3 regions of the Streptomyces sp. 7N604 genome follow, and region 3 is predicted to be linked to each of the others. Evidence: riboswitches for the same ligand, from Rfam matches in the RefSeq annotation. Region 3 holds a riboswitch; each other region holds the start of a gene.
The links. Region 3 has a riboswitch for cyclic di-AMP ahead of ACTWP8_RS30335 (M23 family metallopeptidase). Riboswitches for the same ligand answer to the same signal wherever they lie in the genome.
Positions count from the first base shown of each region.

Region 1: it holds a riboswitch for cyclic di-AMP, as region 3 does, so the genes downstream of both, ACTWP8_RS10225 (M23 family metallopeptidase) here and ACTWP8_RS30335 (M23 family metallopeptidase) in region 3, are expected to answer to the same signal.
Region 2: it holds a riboswitch for cyclic di-AMP, as region 3 does, so the genes downstream of both, ACTWP8_RS04360 (transglycosylase family protein) here and ACTWP8_RS30335 (M23 family metallopeptidase) in region 3, are expected to answer to the same signal.

Region 1 is NZ_JBQQBX010000007.1:198,805-205,957, reverse strand. It holds gene ACTWP8_RS10240 (LCP family protein) at 1-518, opposite strand, end outside; gene ACTWP8_RS10235 (bifunctional polysaccharide deacetylase/glycosyltransferase family 2 protein) at 649-2,730, opposite strand; gene ACTWP8_RS10230 (hypothetical protein) at 2,727-3,083, opposite strand; cyclic di-AMP (ydaO/yuaA leader) riboswitch at 3,995-4,122, shown strand; gene ACTWP8_RS10225 (M23 family metallopeptidase) at 4,126-4,923, shown strand; gene tgmA (putative ATP-grasp-modified RiPP) at 5,325-5,516, shown strand; gene tgmB (ATP-grasp ribosomal peptide maturase) at 5,524-6,459, shown strand; gene ACTWP8_RS10210 (class I adenylate-forming enzyme family protein) at 6,646-7,153, shown strand, end outside.
Region 2 is NZ_JBQQBX010000003.1:116,490-123,642, forward strand. It holds gene ACTWP8_RS04355 (cupin domain-containing protein) at 23-520, shown strand; gene ACTWP8_RS04360 (transglycosylase family protein) at 660-1,868, opposite strand; cyclic di-AMP (ydaO/yuaA leader) riboswitch at 1,872-2,048, opposite strand; gene ACTWP8_RS04365 (permease) at 2,726-3,637, shown strand; gene ACTWP8_RS04370 (TIGR03943 family putative permease subunit) at 3,634-4,407, shown strand; gene ACTWP8_RS04375 (acyl-CoA dehydrogenase family protein) at 4,453-5,679, opposite strand; gene ACTWP8_RS04380 (TetR family transcriptional regulator) at 5,829-6,473, shown strand; gene def (peptide deformylase) at 6,589-7,128, opposite strand.
Region 3 is NZ_JBQQBX010000032.1:79,272-86,424, reverse strand. It holds gene trmB (tRNA (guanosine(46)-N7)-methyltransferase TrmB) at 1-507, shown strand, start outside; gene ACTWP8_RS30345 (PrsW family intramembrane metalloprotease) at 703-2,154, shown strand; partial or broken gene ACTWP8_RS30340 (aldo/keto reductase) at 2,202-2,899, opposite strand; gene ACTWP8_RS30335 (M23 family metallopeptidase) at 3,086-4,183, opposite strand; cyclic di-AMP (ydaO/yuaA leader) riboswitch at 4,194-4,336, opposite strand; gene ACTWP8_RS30330 (SpoIIE family protein phosphatase) at 4,566-4,829, opposite strand; gene ACTWP8_RS30325 (hypothetical protein) at 4,937-6,313, shown strand; gene ACTWP8_RS30320 (hypothetical protein) at 6,362-7,135, opposite strand.

The sequences.
Region 1 (7,153 bases), on a different contig from region 3:
TGGTTGGAGAGGCCCTCGCGACTGTCGGAGCCCACGATGAGGTAGTTGGTGCCCTCGCCACTCGGGCTACGGTCCCCGACCTTGGCGAGGTCGACCTCGCGGTCGAGCTTGAAGTCGGCCCAGACGTACGTGCCGATGGACGTGACGAGGATCACCAGGACCAGGACGATCAGCGTCCGCATGATCCGGCGGCCCCGTCTGCGGCCGCCGTGGTCGTCCTCCGCCTCCGGGCCTTCGGCCCCCGGGCCGTAGGAGTCGTAGGAGTCGTAGGCGTCGTCGTTGCCCCACGGACCGCCGGTGCCGACCTGGTGCGGGATGCCGGGGTGGACCTGGCCGCTCGGCGCATGGCCCGCGGCCGGCCACCCCGGGGACGACTCGGGTGTCAGCAGCGGCGGCGGTGCCGAGCGCTGCCGTGGCAGGTGTGCGCCCTGCCGCAGGTCGTACCCCATGGCGCGCGTCGGCTCCGCATCACCGCCGCGCCGGTTTCTGTCGGTCAAACCGTCCGGCCAATCTCTCATAGGGGAGGAGTCTGCATGGTTACCGGCGGTCCACCCCAAGGATCCGGAGATCTGGTCCGAAAGTCCTGAGTTGTGGGCCTGGCACGGTGTCAGGCTCCTTGGGCGGGTCGCAACGGACCGCGCCCCTTGCTCACTTCGACGACAGGCTCTTGTACGCGACCGGTCCGCGGATCAGCTCGGCGGCCGAGCCGGAGCGCTGCATGCGGTGCCACTTCAGCCGGGTGCCGAGCAGGGCGCTGACCACGGACTGGATGATCACCAGATACATCAGCTGCCGGTAGACGAGGAGTTGGAACGGCATCGCCCACAGCGTTCTCAACCGCTCGCGGTCCAGCCGCAGCGCGTATCCCGCGCCGGCCATCTGGACGACGAGGAAGACGAGCCACACCCCGACCGATTGCACGGGGTCGAGGAAGAGCGCCCCGTACAGCGCGAAGACATCGACGACCGGCGCGAGCAGCGGCAGCAGGACCTGGAAGAGAGTGAGATACGTCAGCCCGCGGCGGGCGAAGCGCCCGGCCGGGCCCACCTCGCCAAGGGCACGGCGGTGCTTCCACATGGACTGGAGCGTGCCGTAGCACCAGCGGTAGCGCTGCCGCCACAGCTGACCCAGCTTTGTGGGAACCTCGGTCCAGGCGATGGCGGACTCCTCGTAGACCACCCGCCAGCCCGCCCGCCACAGGGCCATCGTGAGGTCGGTGTCCTCGGCGAGGGTGTCCTCGCTGACACCGCCGACGCCGAGCAACGCGTCCCGGCGGAACGCGCCGATGGCACCGGGGACCGTCGGCATGCACTCCAGCACCTCGAACATCCGGCGGTCGAGATTGAACCCGAAGACGTATTCCAGGTGCTGCCATCTGCCCAGCATGCGGCGCCGGTTGGCGACCTTGGTATTGCCGCTGACCGCGCCGATGGCCGGGTGAGCGAGCGGCTGGATGAGCCGGTACATGGCGTCCGGCTCGAAGACGGTGTCGGCGTCGACCATGACCACGATGTCGTATCTCGCATAGGCCAGGCCGGTGTTGAGCGCGGCGGCCTTGCCCGCGTTGGGCTGACGGATCACCTGGACGCGGGGATCGTTGATCCATGTGGCGATGTCCGCCGTCCGGTCCGTCGACCCGTCGTCGATCACGATGATCTGCAGATACGGGTGTGTGGAGGCGAGGAGCGAACGGACGGTGCCCTCGATCCCCGCCTCTTCGTTGTACGCGGGTACGAGGACCGTCACCGGCTCGTTGACCTCCCGCAGCCAGGGCGAGCCGGGGCGGAAGCGTTGGAGACGACGGACATGGGTACGGGCGAGGACGACGAGCATCACCAGCCGCAGGAGCGCCAGCCCGCCCGTTATCCCGAGCACCCAGGTCATGGCGCTCACGAAGGCGTGCCCGAGGGTCTGGACCCAGATCAGGCCTCTGCCCTGCCCGCGGTCGATGGCGGACACCGGCGCGTTGGCCGAGGGCATTCCGAGCCCGGCCGTCACGGTGGTGAACTCCTTGACGTTCCGGTCGCCCAGCAGCTTTTTCGTCTCTCTGTACGCGGCGTCGGTCTGGGTGTACTGCCGGATCAGGCCCTGCGACGGCTTCCGGTACGGACCGTCGGCGGCGACCAGCAGGTAGCCGTCTGCGGCGGCGCGCCGCGCCGCCCTCCACTCGCCGCCGCACATCGTGTCCGCCTGGGTGGTGTTCGGCAGCCGCAGCAGCGAGGTGCTGACTCCTGCGCTGCCCGCCAGCGCCGTCTGCGTGAGCGACAGCTCCAGCCGGTTACGGAAGGCCGATACCGAGCCCAAGTCGGTCTTGTTGTAGGTGAACGAGCCGATCTCGTGGCCCTCGGCGCGGATCCGCCGCACCAGGTCCGGTTCCCGGGCGGCCTGGGCGCCGGAGAGGAAGAAGGTGGCGTGGGCATGGTGCTTGCGCAGCAGGTCGAGCAGGCGCGGGGTCCACACGGGGTCGGGTCCGCTGTCGTAGGTGAGGGCAACGGTACGTGCGGGCATGGCTGCCGTCTCCACCTTGTCCCCGGTGATGCGCACCACCGGGTCGCCGGTGTCCGCGGCCTTCGGTACGGGTTCGGTGCAGTCGCGCTTCGTCTGCGCTTCGGCGACCGCGTGGGTGGTCCAGCCTTCGAAGAGCAGGGCGGCGGCGACCGCGGAGAGGACCAGGATCAGCAGGAGCCAGTGCCCACGCGGGTCACGGTGCTGCGCGTGCCGAGGACTCACCTGACAGTGCCTCCACGCGGGGACGGGTTGGCTCTGACCAGGGCTGCCCTGGTCCTTCCATGGCCGGGGAGACTGGTTGTTGCCGGAGCCGCCGTGGTGGCTGTGGGGGGCGGCGAGGCGTCGGCCGGCTCGGCCGCCGGGCGTGCAGTGGAGGTCGGGACGGAGGAGACTGTGGCCACGACGCGGGCAGGGGCCGTGAGGTCTGCCGAGGGCTCGGACCCAGGACGGTCGCTGTCCGTGGTGGACGGCTCGACGGTCCTGGGCGGCTTCTTCTCTACGTGCTGTTGCAGCACCCCGGAGAGCGCGGCGACCAGCAGCAGCAGATAGCCGGTGCAAGCGGCTCCGACAGCCATGGCCGCGTACCACAGGACGTTCCTGCGCCGACTGGAAGCGTCGACGAATATCTGGCGATTTCGATTATCCCGCCGTATGCGGCTTCTGCTTGCCTTACTCATGCGGCGCGAGTGTAGCCAGTTCTCCGAACGGGCGCGTGTCGGAAAGATCTTAAGCGCCCGCCTATGCCCCCGCTTTTCCGCCCTCCACCCTTCATGGGGTACAAGGCGATATACCCATCCGAACCGCTCGAAGCGCACCGGGCGCTCTTCGTCCGCCCGCGGAGCCTCTCCTGGCGGATGCAGAAACGTATTTGACGGGTGATCAGCTGACGATCGCGTGGGATTCCAGCGGCCTCCCTTGCGGTGATCACCACTCTCCGGGCGCTCCCGGCCACCACGCCCAATAGCCGCCACGGGACATGCAGAGTTACCCAATGGCTATGACCTCCAGCACTTCTGATACGCGGCTTAAGGGCCACCTGCACAGACAGCAGAAAGTTGACCGGCCGCGCGCGAGCAAGCCGTTCCGCCGCGACGCCGCGCAGTTATGGGGTGGATTCCTGGGCACAGGAGCATCGTGGAGCAGTTCGTCCCGAAGTGTTGGGCTGATCACCCAAGAAGGCGATGGACCCAAACCGGCCACTCATGTCCCCTGTGTCGGCTTAGGGACCGCCCGCCACGTCGTGGTGTCCTGGCTCGCAAGCGCGTGCACCGGCATCCTCCTTTGCGCGGATATCGTGATTACCCATCCCGAACTCCCAGGTAAAGAAAGTCAGTTGACTCGGATCCGCTTGTGAAGGCCTTGTGTTCGAACACATGGTTCCTCTAGCGTGCTCGGCGTTCGACAACGAACACCGCGTGGCCGGACCGCCGAGTCCTGCCCCTGGCCGCGCGGCAGCACGTCACTACACCGCAGGGCAGGAGTGGGGGACCCACTTTCGCCGTATCGGGCCTTGCGTGCCGGGCGGCTAGGGGTGAAGCCGTAGCAGCACACGGCCGGGCAATTCTCCAGCCCGAACCCGACAGCTCACCTCGCAGGCGTTCGGAGTACGGAGCCACCTTGACGTCTGCAGTTGGACGACACCGCGCCCCACGCCCCCGTCACACCACTCGCCGCCTCGTCAGCCGCGTCAGCGCCACCGGTGCGACCCTCGCTCTTCCGGTCATCGGAGCCGGCACCGCCAGCGCTCTGGACGGTGACAGCGACACCTACACCGTCTCCTCCGGCGACACCCTGTCAACGATCGCGGAGGAACAGGGCATCGAGGGCGGCTGGCAGAAGCTCTACGAGGACAACAGGTCCGTCATAGGCGACGACCCGGACCTGCTCTCGATCGGGCAGAAACTGTCGCTCGACGGCGCAGGCGATACCGGCACGAGCACCGGCGACAACAGCACCGGCACCACGACGGGCACCCAAGCCTCGTACAGCTCGAGCACGGAGGAGACGGCCCCGAGCGCCGTCCTCCCGGTCAGCGGCGGCATCCTGACCGCCGGCTTCCAGGACAGCGGCGACATCTGGTCCAACGGCCACACCGGCCAGGACTTCGCCGTGCCGACCGGCACCACCGTGAGAGCCGCCACCGGCGGCACCGTGGTCTCGGCGGGCTGGGACAACGCCTTCGGCTACGAGGTCGTCATCAAGCACGACGACGGCGAGTACACGCAGTACGCGCATCTGTCACAGATCGATGTGTCACCAGGCGCCACGGTAGGCACGGGCGACCGCATCGCACTTTCCGGGGCCACCGGCAATGTCACCGGGCCCCACCTGCACTTCGAGGTGCGCACTACCCCCGATTACGGATCCGCCGTCGACCCTCTGGACTGGCTGCGGGACCGCGGCGTGGAGACCTGACACCTCACCCCGGATCGAAGATTCCGCCACAGGCTCGGTGCGATGGTCGGCTACGCCCGTTCTCTGTGCGCAGATGGTGAAGGAATGCAGCCCGGACCTGTGCGATCTCAGCCGTAGACAGGGTCACCCCGTCATACGTACGAGCACGGAGCCGGTGGCGGGCCATACCTCCCCGGCGGCGTGCCGGGCGAGGCCGACCGGATTTCAGCGCGGTCGGCGTTGCAATCGGAGAGACGTTGTCGGTGCTGCGCGCTCGGCACCCCACCGATCGTTGCCGATGTTCCGAATGGCCTGGTACCGACCGGGCTGCATTCCCACCTGCCCCAACCTGCTGGATACCTGCGCCCGATGGGCAAATCCAGAACCCGCCACCCCCCTCCCGGCAAGCCCGAGGAGACACGATGAGACCTTTCGCGCTGAACTACGCCCGCCCGGCCGTCCACCCACCCGTCACGACTCCTTATACCTATGAATCCACACGGCAGTTGAACGTCCTGCCCGACGGACGCCCGGCCATCAGCGACCGCGCCCTGCTGCTGGCGACCGGCACCACCGCCTCCACCGCCGGTTCCAAAACGCACTTCGATGACTGACGGGACCATGACGGTGCTCGTACTCACCTGCGCGGAGGACGTGACCGCGGACATGGTGGTGTCCGCCCTGCACGACGCGGGCGTCCCGGTCGTACGCCTGGACCCCGCCGACCTCCCCGGCCAGGCCGCCCTGTCCGCCGAATACGTCAAGGGCGACTTCCACGGATACCTTTCGGCCGATGGTGGCCGTGTGGTCAGCATGAGCGGACTGCGCTCGATATGGATACGAAGACCCGGCGAGCCCGGAGCTCACGCCCTCGAGCAGTCCGCATGGCTCACGGCCGAGTCCACACAGGCCCTGTACGGAACGCTGTACTGCACGGGCGTGCGCTGGATGAACCACCCCGTCGCGGCCGTGCAGGCCCGCTGCAAACCGTGGCAGCTGCGCGTCGCCCACCGCAGCGGCTTCGCCGTACCCCCCACATTGATCACCACCTTTCCGCAGGTGGCACGCGAGTTCGCCATGGAGCACCGGGACCTCGTGGTGAAGTCGGTTTCGGGAGCGCACCCCAGCGACCCGCCGATGGCCCTGCCCACCACCCGTATCGAGCCGGATGCGGACTTCGCGGAAGTCGGGGCCGGCCCCACTCTCCTTCAGCAGCGCGTACCCAAGCGTGCGGACATCCGGCTGACCTGTGTCGGGGACGAGCTGTTCGCCGCCCGAAAGGCATCCGACCCCGACCAGGTGGACGGGCGTTTCACCGACAAGGGCGGTTCCTGGGCCCCCGCCGAGGTACCGTCCCGCATCGCGCAGGCCGTCCGGGCCTACATGTCTCTGGCTCAGCTCGCCTACGGTGCCTTCGATTTCGCCGAGGACGGCGACGGCACCTGGTGGTTCCTCGAGTGCAACCAGGGCGGGCAGTTCGGCTTCGTCCAACTGGAGACGGGCCAGCCCATCGCCGGAGCCGTCGCGGCCTGGCTGGCCCTGCGCACAGCGGGGTGACGCCATGGGGACGCTTCCCAGCATCACCGCCGACGCTCGCTTCGCCGCTGCGGTCGCGCGCCGCGGCTGTGCTCCGCGCACAACCGGTGTCGCCGGAGTCGTCGCCCGCGCCCATGGGCCCGCGACGCCGCGCGTTCGTACCGTCTCTCATCACAGCGCGGCAAACGGACTGTGGTGGAGGATGACATGCACTTTGCGGAGCTGCCCGATGTACGTGCAGGGCAGAGCCCCGATGCCCCGAGCGTCGCCGACGATTCGGTGCGCCTGAGCAATGCCGGCTTCCTGGCGTGGGTCAAGTCGACCGCGGCGTGTTTGCGGGAGCGCGGGATCGGGAGCGGCGATGTCGTGGCGGTGATGCTGTCCAATCGCGTCGAATTGGTGGTGACGCTCTTCGCGGCGTGGCGGCTGGGGGCGGCGGTGACCCCGGTGAATCCAGCGCTGACCGCCGCCGAGGCCGAGTATCAGCTCGCCGACGCCGCCGCCAAGCTCGTCATCGTCCAGGACGGCTGCCCGGCTCTGACCGCGGATACGGTCGATGCGGCCGATCTTCGCAGGGCCGCAGAAGCCGGAGGCCCCCTCCATCCCGCGGCCGAGGCGGGCGAGGCCGACGAGGCCGACGCCCGGCCGGATGCGGCAGCCTACGAACGCGAGGCGCTGGCCCTGCTGATCTACACGAGCGGCACGACCGGAAAGC
Region 2 (7,153 bases), on a different contig from region 3:
GACCACGATGCGGAGGCAGCACATGAGGAATCCCATTCCCTCGGCCGAGGAACTCGCCACGATGTACGGCCTGGAGCCGCTGCCCCTGGAAGGCGGTCTCTTCCGCGAAACGTGGGCCGGTCCTCCGCAGTCCGGAGGCCGTCCCGAGGGCACGGCGATCCTTTTCCTGCTGTCGGCGCAGAACGACCTCTTCTCCGCGATGCACCGGCTGCCGCACGACGAGGTCTGGCACTTCTACCTCGGGGACACGGTGGAACTGCTGCTCCTGGAGCCGGACGGCGCATCACGGGTGGAGGTGCTCGGCCAGGACGTGCGCGCCGGGCAGCACATCCAGTACGTCGTGCCGGGCGGCACCTGGATGGGCGCGCGGGTGCGGCCCGGCGGCAGCCACGCGCTCCTGGGATGCACGCTTGCCCCGGGGTTCCTCCCCGCCGACTACGAGGGCGGCGAGGCGGACGAGCTGGCCGCGCGCTACCCGCGGCACGGTGATCTCATCCGGGCCCTGTGCCGCAGCTCATGACCCGTCTTCCGTATCCACCCTCGTATCCATCCCCGTGTCCACACCGGCACAGCACGACGAAGGCGCCCGCCCCCCGGCATAGCGGGGAGCGGGCGCCTCATGGAGTCAGGAGAGAAGACTCCGGCCGCGTCGACCCGTGTCAGATGCTGACGCCGTGCGCACGCAGGTAGGCGAGCGGGTCGATGTCCGAGCCGTAGTCCGGGCCGGTCCGCACCTCGAAGTGCAGGTGCGGGCCACTGCTGTTGCCGGTGGAGCCGGACAGGCCGATCTGCTTGCCGCCGGTCACCGCCTGGCCGGCCGAGACGGACAGCGAGGACAGGTGGGCGTACTGGCTGTACTTGCCGTCCGTGTGGCGGATGACGACCTGGTTGCCGTACGCGCCGCCCCAGCCCGCCGAGACGACCTCACCCGGGCCGATGGACTTCACCGAAGTGCCGGTGGGCACGGGGAAGTCGGCACCGGTGTGGTAGCCGCTGGACCACATGGAGCCGGCCTGGTGGTACGGCGTGCCGAGGGCCGGGTCGGAGACCGGGGCGGTGAAGCCGGAGGCGCTCTGCTCGGAAGCCGGCTTGGCCTCCTGCTTCGGGGCCTCCTGCTTGGGGGCCTGAGCCTTGGGCGCCGCGGGCTTGGGGGCCTGCTTCTTCGGAGCCTCCTGCTTGGGGGCCTGCTGCTGCGGCGCGGCCTCGGCCTTGCCGCCGCCCAGGGCCAGCTTCTGGCCCGGGTGGATCAGGTCCGGGTCGCCGCCGACGACCTGGCGGTTGTCCTGGTAGACCCGCTGCCAGCCGCCGTCGATGTGCTTGGCGGTGGCGATCTTGTAGAGCGAGTCGCCCTTGACGACGGTGTAGGACTCGGGCTTCGCCGCGCCCTTGTCCGCCGTGTCGGCCTTGTCCTCGGCGGGGGCCGGGGCGGGCTTGGTCTCGGGCTTGCCCTGGGCCTGCTCGCCGCCGGTGGAGATCGCGGGGGCCGGACCGCCCTTGGCCAGGCCGGCCTTGGGGCCGCACACGGGCCAGGCGCCGGGGCCCTGGGTGTCGAGCACCTTCTCGGCGACGGCGATCTGCTGGTCCTTGGTGGCCAGGTCGGCGCGCTCGGCGTAGTCGGTGCCGCCGAAGGCCTCCCAGGTGCTCTGCGTGAACTGCAGGCCTCCGAAGAAGCCGTTGCCGTTGTTGATGCTCCAGTTGCTGGTGCTCTCGCACTCCGCGACCTTGTCCCAGGTGTCGACGGAGGCGGCGCTCGCCTGGCCGGCGGTGATGAAGGACAGACCGATACCGGCGCCGCTTGCGGCGGCGGCGAAAGTGGCCCGGGAAATCCGGCCGGGCTTGAAGCGGCGATGACGTCCGCGTGCAGACATAGGGATCTTCCTCTCCTACGCCTGCGAGGTGAGCTGTCGGGTTCGGGCTGGAGTTGCCCGGCCGTGACTTACGCAGCGGCGAGCGCTGCGGCACGTCTTCACCCCAAGCCGGACCACGCCGAGCGCGGTACGGCACTTACCTTTGGTTCCCCCGCTCCTGCCGTGGTGCGTTGTCGTTTCCCCCTCCGCCGGCGGCAGGACTCGGCGCTCCGGCAACAGGGCGCCCGCCCCTTTCGATGGGCAGGCAGCGGAAAAGTAAACACATCCATTTCTTCGCCACAAGTGGCGTGCATTCGCCTGATTCGCCATTGAACAGATCGACTCGGTAATGCGTCACGCTGCGCTGCCGATCTTGGTCCCAGAGCAATAGGCATTACTACTGAACGGCTCTCACAGTGGGCAGTACGTAACCAAGTTGGGAAAATCGCCGCCATTCGAGTGCGCGAAGTCACATTTAACCGGCGGTCTTTGTGAGATGGGTCACCGGCCGACTAATTGTCCGATTTGGTATCTGAATTCAGCTTTGGCGGATTGCAGGCATTAGAAGCCTCTTTGCCGCACGAGAATCTACCCGGCGAAACGGATGAATACGGACCAAGTTCCGGAGATGCGCCACAGCCGGGCCCTCTCCCGCGGCTATCGTGATCACCCCCGGTCGCGGATCTTGCGGAGTCGGAGTGCAGAGAGCGGAAGAGCTGATCGACACCAGGTCACAGGCGCCGCCGGAAGCCGGTGCGAATCCATCCCGTACGAGCTCCGGCGCGGGGCACCCCGACCGCCGTACGCGCCCCGACCGCCGTACGGGCGCCGACCGCCGGGCGTGGCCGCTCGCCGCGGCCGGAGCGCTCGCCGTCGCGGTGGCGGCCGCTGCGGCCACCGGGGTGGTCGGATGGCCGGAGCCCGGGGCCGTGCAGGCCTGGCGGACGATCTGCCTCGCCATCACGGTGCAGGCCCTGCCGTTCCTGCTGCTGGGCACCGCGCTCTCGGGAGCCATCAACGCCTTCGTCCCCGCGCACGTCTTCAGCCGCGCCCTGCCGAAGCGGCCCGCGCTCGCCGTCCCCGTCGCCAGCGCCGCGGGCGTCGTCCTGCCGGGGTGCGAATGCGCGTCCGTGCCGGTAGCGGGGAGCCTGATCCGCCGCGGGGTGCCGCCCGCGGCCGCGCTGGCCTTCCTCCTGTCCGCGCCCGCGGTGAATCCGATCGTGCTCGCTTCCACGGCGGTCGCCTTCCCGGGCGCCCCCGAGATGGTGGCGGCCCGGCTGCTCGCCTCGCTCGCGACCTCGGCGGTCATGGGCTGGCTCTGGATCCGCCTCGGCCGCGCGGAGTGGCTGCGGCTGCCGGCGCACCGGACCGGGCACCGGCCGGGACACAGCAGGTGGGAGGAGTTCCGGCTCGGCTTCCAGCACGACTTCCTGCACGCCGGCGGCTTCCTGGTGCTCGGGGCGATGGCCGCGGCGACCTTCAACGTCGCCGTGGAGCGCTCCGTGCTGGACACCTTCGCCGGATCGCCCTGGCTCTCCGTCATCTTCCTCGCCGCGCTGGCGATCGTGCTCGCCGTCTGCTCGGAGGCCGACGCCTTCGTCGCGGCGTCGCTGACCGGGTTCTCCCCCACTGCCCGGCTGGCGTTCATGGTGGTCGGGCCGATGGTCGACGTGAAGCTGATCGCCCTGCAGTCGGGCACCTTCGGACGCGCCTTCGCCGTACGGTTCTCGGCGGCCACCGCCGTGGTGGCCGTCGCCTGCAGCGCGCTGACCGGGTGGTGGGTGCTGTGAGGCGGAACGTCCAGGTGCTGCTGCTCCTGCTGTCGGGCGCCGGAGTGCTGCACATCTCGCTCTTCAGCGAGGTGTATCTGCGGTACGTGAAGGAGGGCCTGCGGCCGCTGCTGATCGTCTCGGGCGTGCTGCTGGTCGTCCTGGGGACGGTGGGCGCGGCTCGGGACGGCTTCCCCTTCGCCAAGCCCGCTGCCCCGTCCGATGCCCACGACGCCGACGGGGACGCCGACGCGGATCACGGGCACGGGCACGGGCACGATCATGGCAAAGGCCCGCGGATCGCCTGGCTGCTCTTCCTCCCCGCGATCACCCTGCTGTTCTTCACGCCGCCCGCCCTCGGCTCGTACACCGCCGCGCGGGAGAGCGACACAGCGGTCGCGGACGGAGGGCGGTTCTCCCCGCTGCCCGGCGGGTCCCCGCTCGTCATGCCCCTGTCGGACTTCAGCTCGCGGGCGCGGCAGGACCCCGGCCGGAGCCTGGAGGGCCGTACGGTCTCGATGACCGGCTTCGTCACGCCGGGCAAGAGCGGCGGCTGGTACCTGACCCGACTGGTGCTGAGCTGCTGCGCAGCCGACTCGCAGTCGGTCAAGGTCCGGATGCTCGGCACCGCTCCCCCGCCGGCCGACGCATGGGTCACCGTCACCGGCACCTGGCATCCCGTGGGCACGGTGGGCACGCCCTCGGCCGCGGCTGCGCTCGACGCGGCCGGCGTGCGGCGCGTCCCGCAGCCCGCGAACCCGTACGCGGACGCCGCGCCGCCCGCGGCCTGATCCGGCGATCCGTCCACGGGCGTCGCAGTGCGCCCACCGCGGCACTCAGCGAATGGGCATGCCCGAGAGGGTGCGGGCGATGACCAGACGCTGGATCTCGCTCGTCCCCTCAAAAATGGTGTATATCGCTGCATCCCGGTGCATACGCTCCACCGGGTACTCACGCGTGAAGCCGTTGCCGCCCAGGATCTGCATTGCCTTGGCCGTGACCGACTTGGCCACCTCCCCGGCGTACAGCTTGGACATCGAGCCCTCGGCCGAGGTGAAGGGCCTGCCCGCCGCGGCCATCCAGGAGGCGCGCCACACCAGCAGGCGGGCCGCGTCGACCTGTGTGCGCATGTCGGCCAGCTGGAAGGCGACGCCCTGGTTGTCGATGATCGGGCGGCCGAACTGCACGCGGGTCTTCGCATACTCCAGCGCGACCTCGTACGCGGCGCGGGCGATGCCGACGGCCTGGGCGCCGACGGCGGGACGTGAGGCCTCGAAGGTGGCCATGGCGGCATTCTTCACGCGCTCGCCGCCGGCCTTCGCCCGCTCACGCGCGCGTGCGAGGCGCTCGTCGAGCTTCTCCTTGCCGCCGAGCAGGCAGTGGCCGGGGACGCGGACGTCCTCGAGGACGACCTCGGCGGTGTGGGAGGCCCGGATGCCGTGCTTCTTGAACTTCTGGCCCTGGGAGAGGCCGGGAGTGCCCGGGGGCACGATGAAGGACGCGTGGCCCTTGGAGCCGAGCCCGGGGTCGACGACGGCGACGACGACGTGGACGTTCGCGATGCCGCCGTTGGTCGCCCAGGTCTTGGTGCCGTTGATCACCCACTCGTCCTTGGCCTCGTCGTAGACCGCACGGGTGCGCATGGCGGCGACGTCGGAGCCCGCGTCGGGCTCGGAGGAGCAGAAGGCAGCGACCTTGACGTCGCCCGCGTCCCCGTACATCTGGGGGATCCAGGTGCCGACCTGCTCCTCGGTGCCGTTGGCCAGGACGCCGACGGCCGCGAGGCCGGTGCCGACGATGGACAGGCCGATGCCCGCGTCGCCCCAGAAGAGCTCCTCCATGGCCATGGGGATGCCGAGCCCGGTCGGGTCGAAGAACTGCTGGGCATAGAAGTCGAGGGAGTACAGGCCGATCTTGGCGGCTTCCTGGATGACGGGCCACGGCGTCTCTTCGCGTTCGTCCCACTCGGCGGCGGCCGGCCGCATGACATCCGCGGCGAAGCCGTGGATCCAGTCCCGGACAGCCTTCTGGTCGTCGTTGAGTTCGAACGTGAACTCTGCCATGTCCCCTCCACCTGCTTGTTACTTGCGGTAACTGCAGTGTGTTACCGGTCAGTAGCACATGTCAACTCCCCACTCCCCTCCCGTTGCCCCCCGTGGCCAGGTGTTACGTTGCGCGTGCACGAGCAGGCGGACGGGCGGGGAGACACCTCATGGAGACCAGTCAGCGGGATGATCAGCAGCGCGCCACGGAGCGGCGGCGCAGGGAACTGCTGGAGGCCGCGGACCGGGTGGTGCTGCGCGACGGGCCCGGCGCGTCCATGAACGCCATCGCCGCCGAGGCCGGGATCACCAAGCCGATCCTCTACCGCCACTTCGGCGACAAGGGCGGTCTGTACCGGGCCCTCGCCGCGCGCCATACCGACGCGCTGCTCGACAGCTTGCGCGCAGCGCTCGACGCCCCCACGGACCGCCGCGACCGGGTCGAGCACACCCTGGACACGTACCTCGCCGCCATCGAGGCGCGGCCCCAGGTCTACCGCTTCCTCATGCACCCCTCGGACGACACCCAGCCCGGGGAGCAGGGCTTCGACGTGGGCCGCCACTCCGCCCCGCTGCTGCGCAGGATGGGCGAGGAGCTCGCTCAGGTGATCGCCGAGCGGGTCGACCTCGGCCCCGGGGGCGACGAGCTGGCGCGGGTCTGGGGGCACGGCATCGTCGGCATGATGCACGCGGCGGGCGACTGGTGGCTGCGCGAACGCCCCTGCTCCCGCGCCCAGTTGGTGCGCAGCCTGGCCGACCTGCTCTGGGGCCGGCTGGCCGCGGCGGGCGACCGGATGGGCGGCCCCGGCTTCTGACGTACGGCCGTACGTCCCCTGCTTCCCCCCTGCCGTACGACTCCTGCTTTCCCTGCCGTGCACCCGTAGCCGTACGGCCCGCTGTTCCGCCCCGCCGTACGTCCGCTGGTGCGTCCTACGGGGCCCAGGGCGCGCGGCGAGCCGCCCGCAGCGCCCGGTGGCGCCGCAGGCCCCTCAGGCGGTCGGTGAAGACCCTGCCGTCCAGGTGGTCCATCTCGTGCTGCAGACAGCGCGCGAAGAAGCCGGTGCCCTCGACGCGCACCGGCTCACCGGTCCGGTCGGCGCCCTCGACGACCGCGTGGTCGAAGCGGCGCGTCCCGGCCTCGATGCCCGGGAGGGAGAGACAGCCCTCAGGGCCCGTCACGGTCACGCCGTCGGCCTCGACGAGACGAGGGTTGACCACATGGCCGAGGTGCCGCCGGTCCTCGTCGTCGGGGCAGTCGTATACGAAGACGCGCAGCGGGAGGCCGACCTGGTTCGCGGCGAGGCCGACGCCGTGGGCCGCGTACATGGTGGCGTACAGGTCCTCGATCAGCTGGGTGAGGGCCCCGTCGAAGGCGGTGACCGGGCTGCAGGGGGCGTGCAGCACCGGATCTCCCAGCAGCCGCATCGGCCGCACGAGTCCGGAACTGCCGGGAATCGCACTGTGTCGCACAGCCCAAGGGTAGGTCCGGGCCGGG
Region 3 (7,153 bases):
GGCTTCGGCATGGGCGAGGCCACGGCCCGGATGGCCGCCGCGGACCCCGGCACCGGCATCCTCGCCGCGGATGTGCACACCCCCGGCCAGGGCAACCTGCTCAGTCTCGCGGAGCGGAACGGCCTGTCCAACGTCCGGGTCGCGAACGGTGACGCGATCATCCTCCTCCGCGAGATGATCGAGCCCGCCGCGCTCTCTGGGCTGCGCATCTACTTCCCCGACCCCTGGCCGAAGAAGCGCCACCACAAACGCCGCCTGATCCAGCCCGAGTTCGTCGAGCTGGCCGCCTCCCGGCTGCGGTCCGGCGCGCTGGTGCACTGCGCGACCGACTGGGAGCCGTACGCCGAGCAGATGCTCGAAGTGCTGTCCGCGAGCCCCGAGCTGGAGAACACCCGGCCCGACGGCGGTTTCGCGCCGCGCCCCGCCTTCCGGCCGCTGACCAAGTTCGAGAGCGCGGGCCTCGACAAGGGGCACGTGGTGCGCGACCTCCTGTTCGTACGCCGCTGAGCCTGGAGGCGCACGCCTGTCCCGCGGCCCCGGCCCCGCCGGCCCCTGCCCCGCGCGTATGAGGCTGCGCACGAAAGGCGATACGCCGCCGCACGGGGCTCCGGCCCTCGTTAGGGTCGACAGGTGCACCAGTCCCCGCTCCCGCAGCAGCCCCGGCAACCGCCCGGGCAGCCGCCTGCGCAACCATCCGGGCAGATGCCTGGGCAACCGTCAGGACAAGCGCCCGGACAACCGCCTGGTCAACCTCCAGGGCAACCGCCCGTCCCGGCCTACGAACCGCAGCCGCAGTTCGACGCCGTGCCGGAGCGGGCGCACTGGCGCTACCGCCCGCGCCGTGCCCTCCGGCACAGCAAGGCATTGCGCTTCGGCACGCTGATCACCCTGCTCGCGCTCTGCGGCCTGGTCATCCTCGCCCTCGTGCGCGAACAGACCGGCACCGAGGGCTTCCTGGTCGGCCTCGGGCTCGCCGTGCTGCCCGTCCCCCTGATGATCGCCGCGTTCCGCTGGCTCGGCCGCGTCGAGCCGGAGCCCTGGCGGAACCTGGCCTTCGCCTTCGCCTGGGGCGCGTGCGCCGCGACGCTGGTGGCGATCATCGCCAACGGCTTCGCCACGGAGTGGATAGCCACCCGCGTCGAGACCGACTCCGCGACGGAGGCCGAGACCTGGGGGGCCACGGTCATCGCCCCGGTCGTCGAGGAGAGCGCCAAGGGCGCGGCGCTGCTCCTGCTCTTCGTCTTCCGCCGCCGCGACTTCGACGGCATCGTCGACGGCGTCGTCATAGCCGGGATCACCGCGACCGGCTTCGCCTTCACCGAGAACATCCTCTACCTCGGCAACGCCTTCGGCGAGGACCAGGCCCTCGGGTCGTCCGGCATCCAGTCCGTCACGGCGGCGACGTTCTTCATCCGCATCGTGATGTCGCCGTTCGCGCACCCGCTCTTCACCGCGCTGACGGGCATCGGCTTCGGTGTCGCCGCGCTCGCCGCGCCGCGCCAGCGCGCCCGCCGGGTCCTGGTGCCGCTCGCCGGCCTGCTCACGGCGATCGTGCTGCACGCCGTCTGGAACGGCTCGGCCAGCCTCGGCGGGTACGGCTTCATCGCCGTCTACGGCATGTTCATGGTCCCGGTCTTCGGGCTGCTGACGTGGCTGGTGATCTGGTCCCGCGGCAGCGAGCTGAGGACCGTACGGAGCCATCTGCCCGCGTACGTGGCGGCCGGCTGGCTGGTGCCGCAGGAGCCGCAGGCGCTGTCGTCCATGCGGGCGCGGGCGATCGCGCGGGACGTGGCGCGGCGCCACCACGGGAAGGCGGCGGCGCGGGCGGTCGCGGAGTACCAGGCGTTCGCCACGGCGCTGGCGTTCCTGCGGCAGCGGGCGCACCGGGGGGCGGCGGGGGCGGATTTCGTGGCGCGCGAGCAGGAGTTGCTGCACCACCTGTGGCAGCGCAAGGACCTGGCGCAGCCTGCGCTTGCGCATGCGGCGCTGCTGACGGCCCGCCCGTGGGTCCCGCCCCAGTGGGGGCCGCCCCACGGCTACGGCGGCCTGCCGCCGTACGGCTACGCGCCACCGCCGTACTACGGCCCCGGCACGGGGCCGCACCATCACCCGCCCACACCCACGACCCGCCCATACCCACCCACCCGCCCTTAGGGCGGGTCCGGCGCATCACTCGCCCTGGGGGAGGCGGGGGGGAAGGGTCAGGCCGATGCCGCCGTCGGCACCGCCACCTCCGCGTCCGTCAGCTCGAGGTCGGCGAGCGCCAGGAGGGCGGGGAGTTGGGCGGGGGTGCGGGCGCCGGCGATGGGGGTGGCCACCGTTCGCTGGGCGGCCGGCCACGCCAGGGCGACCGTGGCGACCTCCGCGCCCGCGCCGAGGCGACCTCGTCGAGCGCGGCCGGCACGCGCCGCTCGCGCTCCGTCTCCAGGTGCTGGGCCGCCCGCGCGGCCCGCGCACCCACCGCCGCGCCCGCCCGGTACTTGCCGGTGAGGAAGCCGGAGGCGAGCGCGGAGTACGGGACGGCCGCCAGCCCGTGACGGGCCGCGACGCCGGCGAGCGGCCCCTCGTACGTATCGCGCGAGACGAGGTTGTAGTGCGGCTGGAGGGCGGCGTACTTCGCCAGGCCCTCGCGGTCGGAGAAGGCGAGCGACGCCTCGAACCGCTTCGGGCGAGACGTTGGAGGCGCCGATCTGCCGGACCTTGCCCGCCCGCACCAGCTGGTCGAGGGCGGTGATGATCTCCGTAGACGTCGGCGGTGTCGAGGAAGTTGCCGCCCGCCTCCATACGCGTCGGGTACGGCGAAGGACTGCGCCTCGTCCGCGGTCCAGCCGAAGACGTTGCCGCCGAGGGAGAGGGGGTGGACGGCCAGATCACCGATGATCTTGTTCCTGTCAGCCATACGGCTGATCAACGCCGCCCTGCGCCGGGCCATTCCGGGCAACGCCCGCACAGCGACGCGAACCGCGACGCGGACTGAGAAGCGGGGACGCGGACACGCAGGCAAGCCGACAGCCCTGGTGTCGGGGGGTTTGCACCAGGGCTGCCGACGAACAGGGTGCGATAAGTCACAGCAGCCGTACGGACGTCAGAGCGAGACGCCCTTGCCGCGCAGCCAGGCCGCCGGGTCGATCGGGTCGCCGCCGCCCGGCCGTACCTCCAGGTGGAGGTGGGGGCCGGTGACATTGCCCGTGGCGCCGACGCGGCCGATCGTCTCGCCCGTCGTCACCTCGCCCGACGTCTGGGTCATCGAGGAGAGGTGGCAGTACCAGACCTCGGTGCCGTCCTCGAGGGTGAGGACGATCCGGTAGCCGTAGGAGCCCGCCCAGCCGGCCTCCGTGATCGTGCCGCCGTGCACCGCCTTGACGGGGGTGCCGGTCGGGGCGGCGAAGTCCTGGCCCGTGTGCGTGCTGGACCACATGGAGCCGGACTCGCCGAAGCTCGAAGTCAGCGTGTACGAGGAGGTGGGGAGGCTGTAGCTGCGGGCCAGCTTGGCGAGCCGCTCGGCCTCGGCCTTGCGCGCCGCCTCCTCGGCCGCCTTCCGCTCGGCCTCCTCCTTGGCCCTCTTCGCCGCGGCAACGGCCTTCGCCTTCGCCTCGGCGGCCTCCTGGGCGGCCTTCTCCGCCGCGGCCTCCTGCGCGGCCTCGCGCTCCGCCGTCTCCGCCGCCGTCTGCTGCTGCTCGGCCTGGCGCATGATGCGGGCGCGCAGCGCCTCGCCCGCGTCGGCGCCCCCGGCCGCCTCCTCGTCGGTGAGACCGGCCTGGGAGAGCGGGGCCGCGGCGGTCACGGTGCCGTCGCCGACGCTGTCCGCGTCGTCGGATATCAGCGAGCCGATGCCGGGGAGCGCCTTTGCGTCGGGGAGCTTGTCCGAGACAGACGAGAGATCCGGCATGGAGATGGAGACCGGTGGCTTGTCCTGCGCACTCGCCATGCCGCCCGCACCGACGGCGGCGAACACGCCGACCCCGAGGACCGCGCCGCTGCGGGCCATGCCGCCACCGCGCTGCTTGACGACGCGGTGCCTGCCGCGCACCGGGGCCAGGGAATCCGTGGTCGGGTTCCAGTCGCCGGAACCGGCGGCCGGGTAGTCCTCACCGAACTCACCGAATCCGCCCGGCCCGAAGTCGAAGCTCTGGGTGTCGGAGGGTTCGGGCAAGATCTCGGGGCCAGGCCTGTTGGACGCCACTCGGGCGCACTCCTTTCCTTCCTCTCGCCTACCGGGTTAGCTGACGGGTTCGGAGCAGGAAGGTCTCCTACGGGCCCCTCCGGAGAGGCGCCCGATTCACCCCAAGGTGGTGGTTCCCCGGTTCCCTTGGTGCAGGTCGTGCAGGTGGTGCTGCTGGTGCTGGTGGTGCGGGATTCGGCGTAGGCGCACGGTGCCACCTCTTGTGGCGGCTGGGACGACCGCGCTGCGTTATCGAACGTTAATAGACGGCGGGACGTGATTCCAAGCCGTTCGGTGTGATCGTTAACGAAATCCCGAGGGACCAACCAGGACAGGAAGCCGCCAATTCGGGCGAGTTGCCCCCACGCACGGAAACACCGCTTCCCCGATCGTGCGTCAGTTGTTATACGCAGGGATGCGCCCGGTTACGGAACGTAGGATGCGGGGCGGGTGACCGCCGGCATCGCCATGCCGTCCGGCACCCCGCCCTCCGCATGCCGCCGTACGTCCGCCACGAGCGTGTCGAGCAGCGCGTCGGGCCCGGGGAACCGCCGGCCGCGCAGCCGCCCCCCGGGCCGCAGAAGACGCCCTCCGCATTCCGCGCCTCGGTCACTCCGTCCGTGAACAGCAGCAGCGTGGCGCCCTCGGGGAAGGCGAACTCCTCCACCCGGGCTCGTACGGGTCCAGGCCCTCGCGCCGCCTGCCCTGGCCGCGGGATGGTTGCCCTGCACACCGAGAAGCCCGAAATTGCACCTTTGGAGTAGTTTCGTAGATATGAACACCGCAGCGAAGTCCTGGGCGGGCCGCACCCTGCTTCTGCCTGTGCTGGCGGTGCTCGCCGCCGCCCTCGTACTGATGGCCGTCATGGCTCCCGGGGCGCGGGCCGCGGACGGGCTCGACAGCGCCGCGAACGCCCTGAAGAAGGGCCCTGTCTACGTCGATCCGCGCGCTTCGGGGCAGCTGCCCGCCGCCGATGCGGACGCGCTGGCGGACAAGATCGAGAAGGCGGACAAGCCGGTGTTCGTCGCCGTGCTGCCCAACGCCTCCGAGTTCCAGCCGTCGACGCTGCTCCAGGACCTGCGGACCAAGGTCGGGATCACCGGCGTGTACGCAGTCGCGCTGGGTGACCGGTTCGACGCGGGCGCCGACTCCTCGGTGATGTCCCGCAACGAGGTCTCCAACCTCTCCGGCGCCGTGGAGCGATCCGACCCCGGCGACGTGAGCGCCATGGTCAACGGCTTCGTCGATCAGGCCCTGCAGCAGGCCAACGGCCACGCCCCGGCCACCTGGAGCGGCGGCTCGGGCACCAGCACCGGCACCGGGAACGGCACCGGAGTCAGCGCGGCCGGCCTGCTCGTGACGCTCGGCGTGCTGATCACGGCCGTCGGCGGCGGTGCCCTGCTGGTCAGCCGCCGGGGCAAGCAGCGCAGGGCCGAGCGGGACCGTGCGCAGCTGGAGACGCTCCGCCCGGTCGTGGACGAGGACATCACCGCCTTCGGCGAGGAGCTGGAGCGGATCGACTTCGACCCCTCGGCACCGAAGACGGACGACGCGATGCGCGAGGACTACGCCCGAGCCCTGGACTCGTACGACAAGGCGAAGGCGTCGATGGACCGCGCGCGGCGGCCCAGTGACGTACGGGATGTGACCGAGTCGCTGGAGGACGGCCGGTTCTCGCTGGCCACGCTGGAGGCGCGGCGGGACGGCGAGCCGCTGCCCGAGCGCCGGGTGCCGTGCTTCTTCGACCCGCGGCACGGCCCGTCGGTCCAGGACGTGCAGTGGGCGCCGTCGGGCGGCGAGGAGCGCACCGTGCCGGTGTGCGCGGCGGACGCGGCGCGCCTCGAGGACGGCGAGGAGCCGATGGGGCGCGAGGTGGAGACGGCGTCCGGGCGCAGGCCGTACTGGGAGGCCGGACCGGCGTACGGGCCGTGGGCCTACGGCTATTTCGGCGGCGGTATCCTGCCCGGGCTGCTGGCGGGCACGCTGCTGGGCAGCATGCTGACCGGGCCGTACGCGTACGGGTACGACGGGTACGGCGGTGACTACAGCGGCGGCGACAGTTCCGGTTCCGACTTCAACTCGGGCGACTTCGGGGGCGGCGGCGACCTCGGCGGAGGGTTCGGCGGCGGCGACTTCGGTGGAGGGTTCTGACCCGAGCCGCCCTCGCCCGCCTATCCCGCCTGTCCGGGCCTGTCCCGCCTACAGCGCGTCGACCGCGCTCACCTTCCAGCCGTCGGACGTCCGCTGCAGGGTCATCCGCACCCGGTTGAGGTCGAGGCGCGGGCCTGAGACCTGGGTGCTGTTGGTGACCTGGTTCATGAACAGCAGGACGACGACCTTGTCCGGCGAAGCGGACACCACCGATGCCGCCTCGTCGCCGGACGCGGGCTTCGCCACCGTGGCCTTGACCACCCCGTGGTAGCGCTTCGCGGTGGGCGCGACGACGGTCGAGGTGGTCTTCCGGTACTTGTCCTGGAAGGCGCCCGTGATGTGGCTGCGCGCCGCAGCGAAGTCGCGGTCGAGGTGCCGGTAGTCGTACGACAGAATCGCCGGAGCCGCCTTGCGCGCGGCCGCGAGCGCCTCCGTACGGGCCTCGTTCGCGCGCTCGGCGTCCCGGTAGTCCCACCCGAGCACGGCGGTCGCGGCGAGACCCGCCACGACGAGGACCGCGAGTACGGCGCTGATCAGGCCGGAGCGAAGCCACGTCGGCGTCGGCGTCGGCTTCTGATCCGACTCGGGCTTCAGCTTCAGCTTCGGCTTCGGCTTCGGCTCAGCGGCCGCCTTCGCGGGCGTCTCCGCCTCCGGCGCGTCGATCAGCCCCGTACGTCCCGGCGACGGCACGGCCTCCTCCTCCGCGGCCGGACCGTGCGCCTTCTCGGCTCGCTTGGCCGCGGCACGGGCAGCCGCGGCGAAGGAGGAACGGGACCGGGTCGTGCCGCTGCCGGCACTCCCTCGAACGGACAGCTTCGCCACGGTCTTTCTCCTTACTGG